Regions from separate parts of the Granulibacter bethesdensis genome, predicted to be linked through region 2. Evidence: predicted binding sites of a transcription regulator. Region 2 holds the regulator's gene; the other holds the start of a gene.

Region 1 (4,427 bases), 750 kb from region 2:
AGGTTTTTGAACTGATGGCATGGTATAAAAATCTTCTCAAAAAGCATAAAGTGGTGGGACTACCCGGTCGCTGGTGGGCGTTTGATTCTTATCAAAGTGGAAACAAAATAGCTAAAGAACACCGGATTTTATATCGAAACAAGCCAGATTTGCGCGCCATGTATCCTCAGCCATTTATGTCAGGCCCTGGCTCGTTTGAGGCTTATTTGGAAACGCTGTCTGATTGAATAATGCGAGGTGGGACAGACGCTGATTTATGTCTCACCTTTTTATTTCTTGATTGCAAATTTTGTTTGTCGAAGGCAGACTAAATATTATATTTTCAGAGTTATCTATAAGGGTCGACTTTGGTAAGGTAGTTCTGCACGTAATCCCGTACGCCTTCTTCCAGCGTGTAAAAATCCCGTGTGTAACCAGCCGCCCGAAGCTTGTGCATGGATGCTTCCGTGAAATACTGGTACTGATCACGGATGGAAGCTGGCATATCGATGAACTCGATGGATGTCGTTTTCCCGGCAGCCTGTCCGACGGCCATCATCAGATCCCGGAAGGAACGGGCTTTCCCGGTTCCCAGATTGAACAATCCGCTCACATGTCGGTTCTGAAGCAACCAGCTCGCGACGGAAGCGCAGTCCTTGACATAGATGAAGTCACGCAGCTGTTCTCCGTCCGCGAATTCGGGCCGGTGGGATTTGAACAGGCGGATCGCCTGACCATTCAGGATGGACGGTGTATTTTTGGCCACCAGACTCATCATGTCTTTCTTGTGATATTCGTTGGGGCCGTAGACATTGAAAAACTTCAGACCGGCCCATTGCGGGGGAGCGTCATGGCGACGTGCCCTTTCCAGCGCCCATTTGTCGAAAGCATGTTTGGACCAGCCATAAAGATTGAGCGGATGCAGGCTGTCGAGGTCCGCATCGCTGTCGTTATCGACAAAGCCATGGCTGCCATCGCCATAGGTCGCGGCGGATGAAGCGTAAATGAAAGGCGTTCTGGTGGCGGTGCACCAGTTCCACAGACGGCATGACAGGCGGAAATTGGAGCGGATGATCTCATCACCATCTGTGGCGGTGGTTGATGAATTGGCCCCCATATGCACAACGGCATCAGCGCCGTTCAAACCATCCAGAAAGCCGTTGACTTCTTCCGGAAAGACAAAATCAGCGAAGCGCCGCTTGGCAATATTATGCCATTTGCGTTCGGTGCCGAGCCAGTCAATGATAACGATATCGGTAAGGCCTGCCTCATTCAGTTCGGCCGCGATGTTTGAGCCGATAAAACCTGCTCCGCCGGTCAAAATAATCAAGGCCGTCACTTCCTGGCATAATGAGAGAAAAGTAACAGGGAGGAGCAGAGCGGTCCTCCTGCATCGCTATGCCACCCTGTCGATGCGGGCCGCACGCGCACACGCTTGGGATGCGTATATTTCATCAAGCGTGTCCTGACATGATGCAGCCTTTCTGCTCTCCGGGCGTTAGAGCATTTCTTTAGCATCAATAGAACGTTTGCCACTATCCCCGCCCCCCGATAAGCCATCTTTTGAGTGATGATAAAAATTTAGACGATCCTGTGATCACTTGACGAACAAATAGGGAACATTTAGCGTATCGCCATGGCCCGGATTACCTTGCAGGACAAGCTCGCCATTTTGTCGGATGCCGCGAAATATGATGCGTCCTGCGCATCCAGTGGCCGTGGCAGGCGCAATGAAGGTGGGGAGGGTGCTGATCCTACGATGGGTCGCGGTATCTGCCATGCTTACACACCGGATGGGCGGTGTATCTCCCTGCTCAAGATATTACTGACCAATTTCTGCATTTTCGACTGCTCCTACTGCATCAACCGGGTCACCTCGAATGTGGAGCGGGCACGATTCTCGGTGGAGGAAGTGGTTACGCTGACGCTGGAATTCTTCCGCCGGAACTATATCGAAGGATTGTTCCTGTCCTCCGGCATTATTCAGTCCCCCGACCATACGATGGCGGAGATGGTGCGGATTGCCCGCACCCTGCGGCTGGATCACGGATTTCGGGGGTATATTCATCTCAAGACCATTCCCGACGCCAATCCAGACCTGATCAGGGAGGCCGGGTTATGGGCGGATCGCCTCTCGATCAATATCGAGCTTCCACAGGATGAAAGCGTCCGGGTGCTGGCGCCGGAAAAGCGGCCGGAGACTATTCGCAGTGCCATGGCGCTGGTGCGGCTGGAAGGGGAGGCGGCGCAAGATAAAACCCTTTCCGGGCGGAAGGCGGCGCGTTTTGCTCCGGCGGGGCAGAGCACCCAGATGATCGTGGGCGCGGATGGAGCCGATGATACGACCATTCTCTCCACCTCCTCGCGCCTTTACACGGGGTATCAGTTGCGGCGGGTGTATTATTCAGCCTTTTCTCCTATTCCCGATGCATCTCCGGCCCTGCCTCTGGTGCGACCGCCTCTTTTGAGGGAGCATCGTCTGTATCAGGCGGACTGGTTGCTACGCTTTTACGGGTTCAGCGTAGAGGAAATCGCTACCGGCACACAGGGCGGCTATCTTGATCTGGAGCTGGACCCGAAACTGGCCTGGGCGCTGCGAAACCGTGCGGATTTTCCCCTTGATGTCAATCGTGCCAGCCGGGAGATGCTGTTGCGGGTACCAGGATTCGGTGCGCGCACGGTGGACCGGATTCTCGCCGCGCGCAGCCTGCACCGGCTGCGTTTCGAGGATGTGGCCCGGCTGGGGGCGGTGATGAAAAAAGCGCAGCCCTTCATTGTGCTGCCTGGCTGGAATCCGCGTGGCCTGACGGACAGTGCGTTGCTACGCGCCCGTTTCGCACCTGCTCCAAAGCAGCCGAAACTGCTGTGACCTACACGGTTCGTCTGCCTGCCACGTCGTGTTTCGCTGCATGGAGGCGGGCGGCGCAACGTGCGATCAGCCACGATATACCGCCAGAGGATATAGACTGGTCAGGGGCGGAAACCCTGTTCGGCTTTACCGCCTTGCCGGAGGAGAAGGGACCGCGCCGTGTTGCCGTACCGCCTGTCTTCCTCAGCCTTGCGGAAACGGTCATCTGGCACCGGGGAAATGATCGCGGTGGGCTGCTGTATCAGGCTTTATGGAGGATCAGCCGGGGTGATCTCGCGGCCTTGTCCCCAGCCGATGGGCTGGGGCGCACGCTGACGCTGATGGCATCGGCGGTCAAGCGTGACATTCACAAAATGCACGCTTTTGTGCGTTTCCGGGAGATAGCGGGAGAGCACACAAGACGCCGCTTCGTGGCATGGTTCGAGCCGGAACATCATACCCTTGAGCCTGCCAGCCCGTTTTTCGTCCAGCGCTTTGCGGATATGGACTGGACGATCGCCACCCCTGATCTCTCGGCGCATTTTACGGAGGGAGTGTTGCGGTTTGGCTCCGGCATGCCTCGCCCGGATCTGCCGGAGGATGCATCGGCGGCTTTGTGGGACACGTATTTCGCCAATATCTTTAATCCAGCGCGCATTAAATTGTCTGCAATGCGGTCGGAGATGCCGAAGAAATACTGGCGCAACCTGCCGGAGACGCGGCTGATCCCGGATATGCTGGCCGATGCGGAGGCGCGGGTGCAGCGCATGCATGAGGCGGGGACGACAGCGCCACGTCCCGGTGCCGCCGCGATTTCGGCTCGTTACCGAGCCTCTATGCCGGTCGCCACGGAGGCGCCGCCTGAGACTCTGGATGAGGCGAGGCAGGCGGCCCTGCAATGCCGTCGTTGTTCCTTGTGCGAGGCAGCGACCCGGACGGTGTGGGGCGAGGGCCAGGCCGACGCTTCATTGATGATCGTAGGGGAGCAGCCGGGCGACCGGGAGGATCTGGAGGGACGGCCTTTCGTCGGCCCGGCCGGGCAGGTGTTGCGTGACCTGATGGGCAAGGTCGGCATGGCGGAGGAGAAAGTCTGGCTGACCAATGCGGTCAAGCACTTCAAATTCCTCCCCCGTGGTCGGCACCGTCTGCATCAGAGTCCAGACCGAAAAGAGATAGAGGCATGCCGCTGGTGGCTCGATCTGGAGCTATCGCTGATCCGTCCACGTTTGACGCTGGCCCTGGGCGCGTCCGCGGCTTTTGCATTGACCGGTAACCGGGCTGCCATGACAAGACGGCGAGGCATGGTGGAGCAGGGGCTTCACGGCGGCCCCGTCCTGATCTCCTGGCATCCATCCTTCATTTTGCGCTTGCCCAACCCGCAGGAGAGCGAAAAGGCCAGGCGGGAACTGGAACAGGATCTCCGTACCGCGTGGCAGATGAGGGAGGCCGAGGATATAACCCCTCCAACTGGAGGGTCATGGTAATATGGCGTTCGTCCGACTGAAGGCAGATTAATCGGAACGCAGTTTTCACGGCCGGCAGGTCGTGCTGGAGCCGGCGCAGGGATTTCACGATCTCGCCATGGATATGCTGTTCGCGC
Region 2 (4,427 bases):
ATCTTGATCTGGACGTACTGGCTGAAGTCCATGACGAAGCCGAGCTTGACCGTGCCCTGGCCCTTCAGACGGGATTGATCGGCATCAATAACCGTAATCTGAAAACTCTGAAAACAGACCTCTCCACCACCCTGAACATCGCGCCTTTGCTTCCGCCCGACCGGTTTCTGGTCGCAGAAAGCGGCATCCGCACGCATGAAGACATACAGCGCCTGGCAGCAACAGGCGTACGCAGCTTTCTGGTCGGCGAAAGCCTGATGCGGCAGCAGGATGTCACCAAGGCCGTGCGTGAGCTGATAGGCATCGATTCTTCATCTCCTGTCCCACCCATTGCCTGACATGCAGGATAAGCCTTCTCCCCGCCTGACCCATTTCAACGCCGCCGGGGAAGCGGCTATGGTGGATATTGCCGACAAACCGGTAACGGACCGGCAGGGTGTAGCCCGTGGACGGATCACGATGCAGCCATCCACATGGGCGATGATTCAGGAAGGCAGTGCCAAAAAGGGCGATGTGCTGGGGGTTGCTCGGCTGGCCGGGATTATGGCGGTCAAGCGGACGGCTGATCTGATCCCGCTTTGCCATCCGTTGCCAGTCACGGCAATCACGGTTGATTTCCGCAACGATAGACCGGGAGAAGTCGAGATTGAGGTGCGGGTGCGGACCTCCGGACGTACAGGCGTTGAAATGGAGGCCCTGACCGGGGTTAGCATCACCGCCCTGACCATCTATGATATGTGCAAAGCCGTTGATCGCGGCATGACTATCAGCGACATCCGTGTGGTTGAAAAATCCGGCGGCAAGTCAGGTCATTTCCGACAGGATTGAACAAAGATCATGATCCCGGTCGAAGAAGCCCGCACCCGTATTCTGGCCTCCGTCTCCCCTACCATGGCCGAGACGGTCTCAATCGCAGAGGCGCACGGCCGGGTATTGGCTGTCAGTGTGAAGGCGCGGGTGACCCAGCCTCCTCATGATGTTTCGGCCATGGATGGCTATGCGGTACGCTGCGCCGATGCGGTGGCGGGAGCCAGACTGACCGTCATCGGCGCGGCTCCAGCCGGACATCCCTTCAGCGGCACCGTGGAAGCCGGTCAGGCAGTTCGTCTTTTCACCGGCAGCGTCGTTCCACAAGGCTCAGATACCATTCTGTTGCAGGAAGAAGCGCAGCGGCAGGATGACATCGTTATTCCTGCCGAGACCATACGGCCTGATCGCCACATCAGACGGCAGGGACAGGATTTCACCACAAATCAAACCGTGCTGGAATCAGGGCATATCCTGACAGCGCGGGATATTGGTCTTGCCGCTGCCGCCAATATTCCCTGGCTGACGGTTCATCGCCGCCCTCGCATTGCGATACTGGCAACCGGCGATGAAATCGCACTGCCCGGGGAGTCGGTACCACCGGGTGGGATCGTCAGCTCCAATTCCCACATGCTGGCCGCCATGATCCGTGCAGCTGGCGGAGACCCGATCCTGCTACCGCTCAGCGGTGATGACAGCGATACCATCCGCGCCCGTGCAGAAGCCGCCACAAAATCCGATCTGCTGATCACCATCGGCGGGGCCAGTGTGGGCGATCATGATCTGGTACGCTCTGCACTGGGGGAGCGCGGGCTGACGCTGGATTTCTGGAAAATTGCCATGCGACCGGGCAAACCGCTGATGCACGGAAAACTGGCCGGAACACCTTTGATCGGTCTGCCTGGCAACCCCGTCTCGGCTTATGTTTGCGCCCTGCTGTTCGTGCTGCCTGCATTGGAGGTGTTACGCGGTCTGCCTGCTTCTCCCTTGCGGACACAGCCGGCACGACTGGTGGCCCCCTTGCGAGCCAATGATCATCGCACCGACTTCATGCGCGGGATCATAACGCAGACGCAGTCCGGTCCGGTTGTCGAATCCTTTCCTGTGCAGGATTCTTCAATGATCAGCGCCCTGGCACGGGCCAACGCGCTGATCATGCGTGCGCCCCATGCGCCACAGGCCGCAGCAGGAGAGATCGTGCCAGTCCTGCTACTGGATAGTGCCGGATTATAAAGGACGCTTGACGCGACAGAACGAACTTATGTAGAACATCTTTGTTGCTTGTTTGTTCTTTTGTGCGCTTTTTCCTTTCGGAACGGTCTTGAAAGGCCTTCTGCATGCTGACACGCAAACAGTATGAGCTGTTGCTGCTCATTGATGGTCATCTGCGTAAAACAGGCTTTTCCCCCAGTTTTGAGGAAATGAAAGCGGCCTTGAACCTGAAATCCAAATCAGGAATTCACCGCCTTATTTCAGCTCTGGAAGAACGCGGCTTCCTGCGCCGCCGCCATCATCGCGCCCGTGCGCTGGAGGTGATCCGCATGCCGGAAGCCGCCAGCATGCCGGTGCCGAAAACAGCCCCTTCGGCTCCGTCCTTTGCCCCTGCTCCCGCCTTTACACCGAACGTCATTCAGGGAAGTTTCTCCAACCGGATCGCGGGGGTAAGGGCGGCTCAGGATGCCTCGGCCGTACAGCTTCCGCTTTACGGACGCATTGCCGCCGGTATGCCGATTGAGGCATTGCGGGACACCAGCGCCTATCTCAGCGTGCCCATCGATATGCTTGGCAATGGAGAACACTACGCACTGGAAGTTGCTGGCGATTCCATGATCGATGCCGGTATTTTCGATGGCGATACAGTGATTATCCAGCAATCGGACCTTGCCGAAAACGGGCAGATCGTCGTCGCCCTGATCGATGATACTGAAGTCACACTCAAGCGCCTGCGGCGACGCGGCAAGTCGGTGGCCCTGGAACCAGCGAATGAACGCCATGAAACCAGAATTTTCCCGGCTGATCGCGTGCGGGTTCAGGGAAGGCTGATTGGCTTGCTTCGCCGTTACTGAGGGATCATCTCATCAGTCCGGGCCAGCGGCGCTTTCCACTGGCCCGGGCTGGTATCAGGTGGTGGCTGCACCCATGGTCGGTCCCCGCGCCATGCCCGGTCTGTCAGCACAGAGATCCTGCCGGGCCTGAACCATACCGCAATGCTGCCCTCCTCTCGTATCTGCGACAGGGAGATCACGGGCTGATCCCGACACTGGCTGCTCCAGCCATCCAGAATGACGGCAAGCGCCCCGGGCTGGCATATCTCCGTGCCCTCTCCCGTTTTCAGAAAGACCGCCGGGGCGCCTGACACCGGTGTGACGAGACAGCCGCTCTCACCACATCGCGCCATGTGCGTGGCAAGACGCCCCGCCACGGAAAGCGGTGTAAAATCCTTCACTCCCCAATAAGCCTGCCATGCCTCCGTCAGCAGGGGCGAACTTCCTTTATCGAAGGCAAAAACACGTAAACCGGCTTTGACAGCGACCATACGTGCATCCGCTGATATCAGGAGGTCGGCAGGCACAGTCAGTCCGATAGACGCTATCCCGGCCATCATCACGGGCACGCCGCACAACCGGACACGACCACGCCAGAAGCAAAGCCAAATCAGCCCGGCACTGATCATGAACAATCCCCAGCCTGGCATTGGCGGTACAGCAAGGACGGCAGCCGGCAAGGCTGCGACCAGTTTCGCAACGGTCAGGATCAGCCAGATTCCGATTCCCATAACAACAAAAACGGGTCGATCAAGGCCAAGCGGCATCAATGCCATGGCCAGCAGACCGGCAGGCATGACCCAGAATGCCATCAGCGGCACTGCGATCATATTGGTCGCCACGAAATAAAGCTGGAGCTGCCCGAAATGATAAATTCCATACGGTGCCGATGCAGTGCCCGCCAGCAAGCTGGTCAACGCCACCGCCGTCAGATGATGGAGCACACGCCGCCCGGCCAGACTGGCCAGCCACGGTCCCAGCGCCTCATATCCGGCTGCCAGAGCCATCACGGCAGCAAAGCTCATCTGGAAGCTGACACCGGTGACTTCATACGGCCAGATCAGGACAATCACAGCCGCGGCAATCGCCAACCCTCGCATGGACAATGCCCTGCGCCCCAGAAACAGAGCGAGACAGGCAATCATCGCCATCACCGCACTGCGTATGATCGGCACATGCAACCCTGTCAGCGCCGCATAGGCGAACCCTGACAGCAATGAAGTCGAGGCGGCAATCTGTCGGCATGGCCAGAACAGCGCCGTATATTCACACCGGGTCAGCAGCCAGCGCGTCACGGCAAAGATGGTCCCCATGACAATCGCGATATGCAGACCCGCAATGGCCAGCAAATGAGCCAATCCCGTATCCCGAAACAGAATACGGATGGATTGCGGAATGGAAGCAGTATCCCCGGTCAACAAAGCCGTTGCCACCGCCCCCTCACTCCCCGGCAAGGCTGTGCGAACGTGATCGGCGATACTTTCCCGCACTCTGGCCAAACGGATCGAGACCGCATCCTGCCGCAATGCCAGATGCGAAACAGGAGCCAGAGCAAAACCGAAAGCCCCCATCCGA

The links. Region 2 encodes LexA, which represses DNA repair genes until DNA is damaged. Its sites were predicted from a motif close to TGTTCTANNTANGTTC; they were not measured.
Region 1: GbCGDNIH6_RS07735 (putative DNA modification/repair radical SAM protein) is a predicted target of LexA. The motif match lies at 1,586-1,601, and genes of this name have one in related genera.

Annotation. Positions count from the first base shown of each region.
Region 1 covers NZ_CP018192.1:1,702,887-1,707,313, reverse strand. The annotation lists gene GbCGDNIH6_RS07745 (hypothetical protein) at 1-227, shown strand, start outside; gene rfaD (ADP-glyceromanno-heptose 6-epimerase) at 329-1,309, opposite strand; gene GbCGDNIH6_RS07735 (putative DNA modification/repair radical SAM protein) at 1,616-2,848, shown strand; gene GbCGDNIH6_RS07730 (UdgX family uracil-DNA binding protein) at 2,845-4,311, shown strand.
Region 2 covers NZ_CP018192.1:950,080-954,506, reverse strand. The annotation lists gene trpC (indole-3-glycerol phosphate synthase TrpC) at 1-338, shown strand, start outside; gene moaC (cyclic pyranopterin monophosphate synthase MoaC) at 340-828, shown strand; gene GbCGDNIH6_RS04240 (molybdopterin molybdotransferase MoeA) at 838-2,040, shown strand; gene lexA (transcriptional repressor LexA) at 2,145-2,873, shown strand; gene GbCGDNIH6_RS04230 (ComEC/Rec2 family competence protein) at 2,867-4,427, opposite strand, start outside.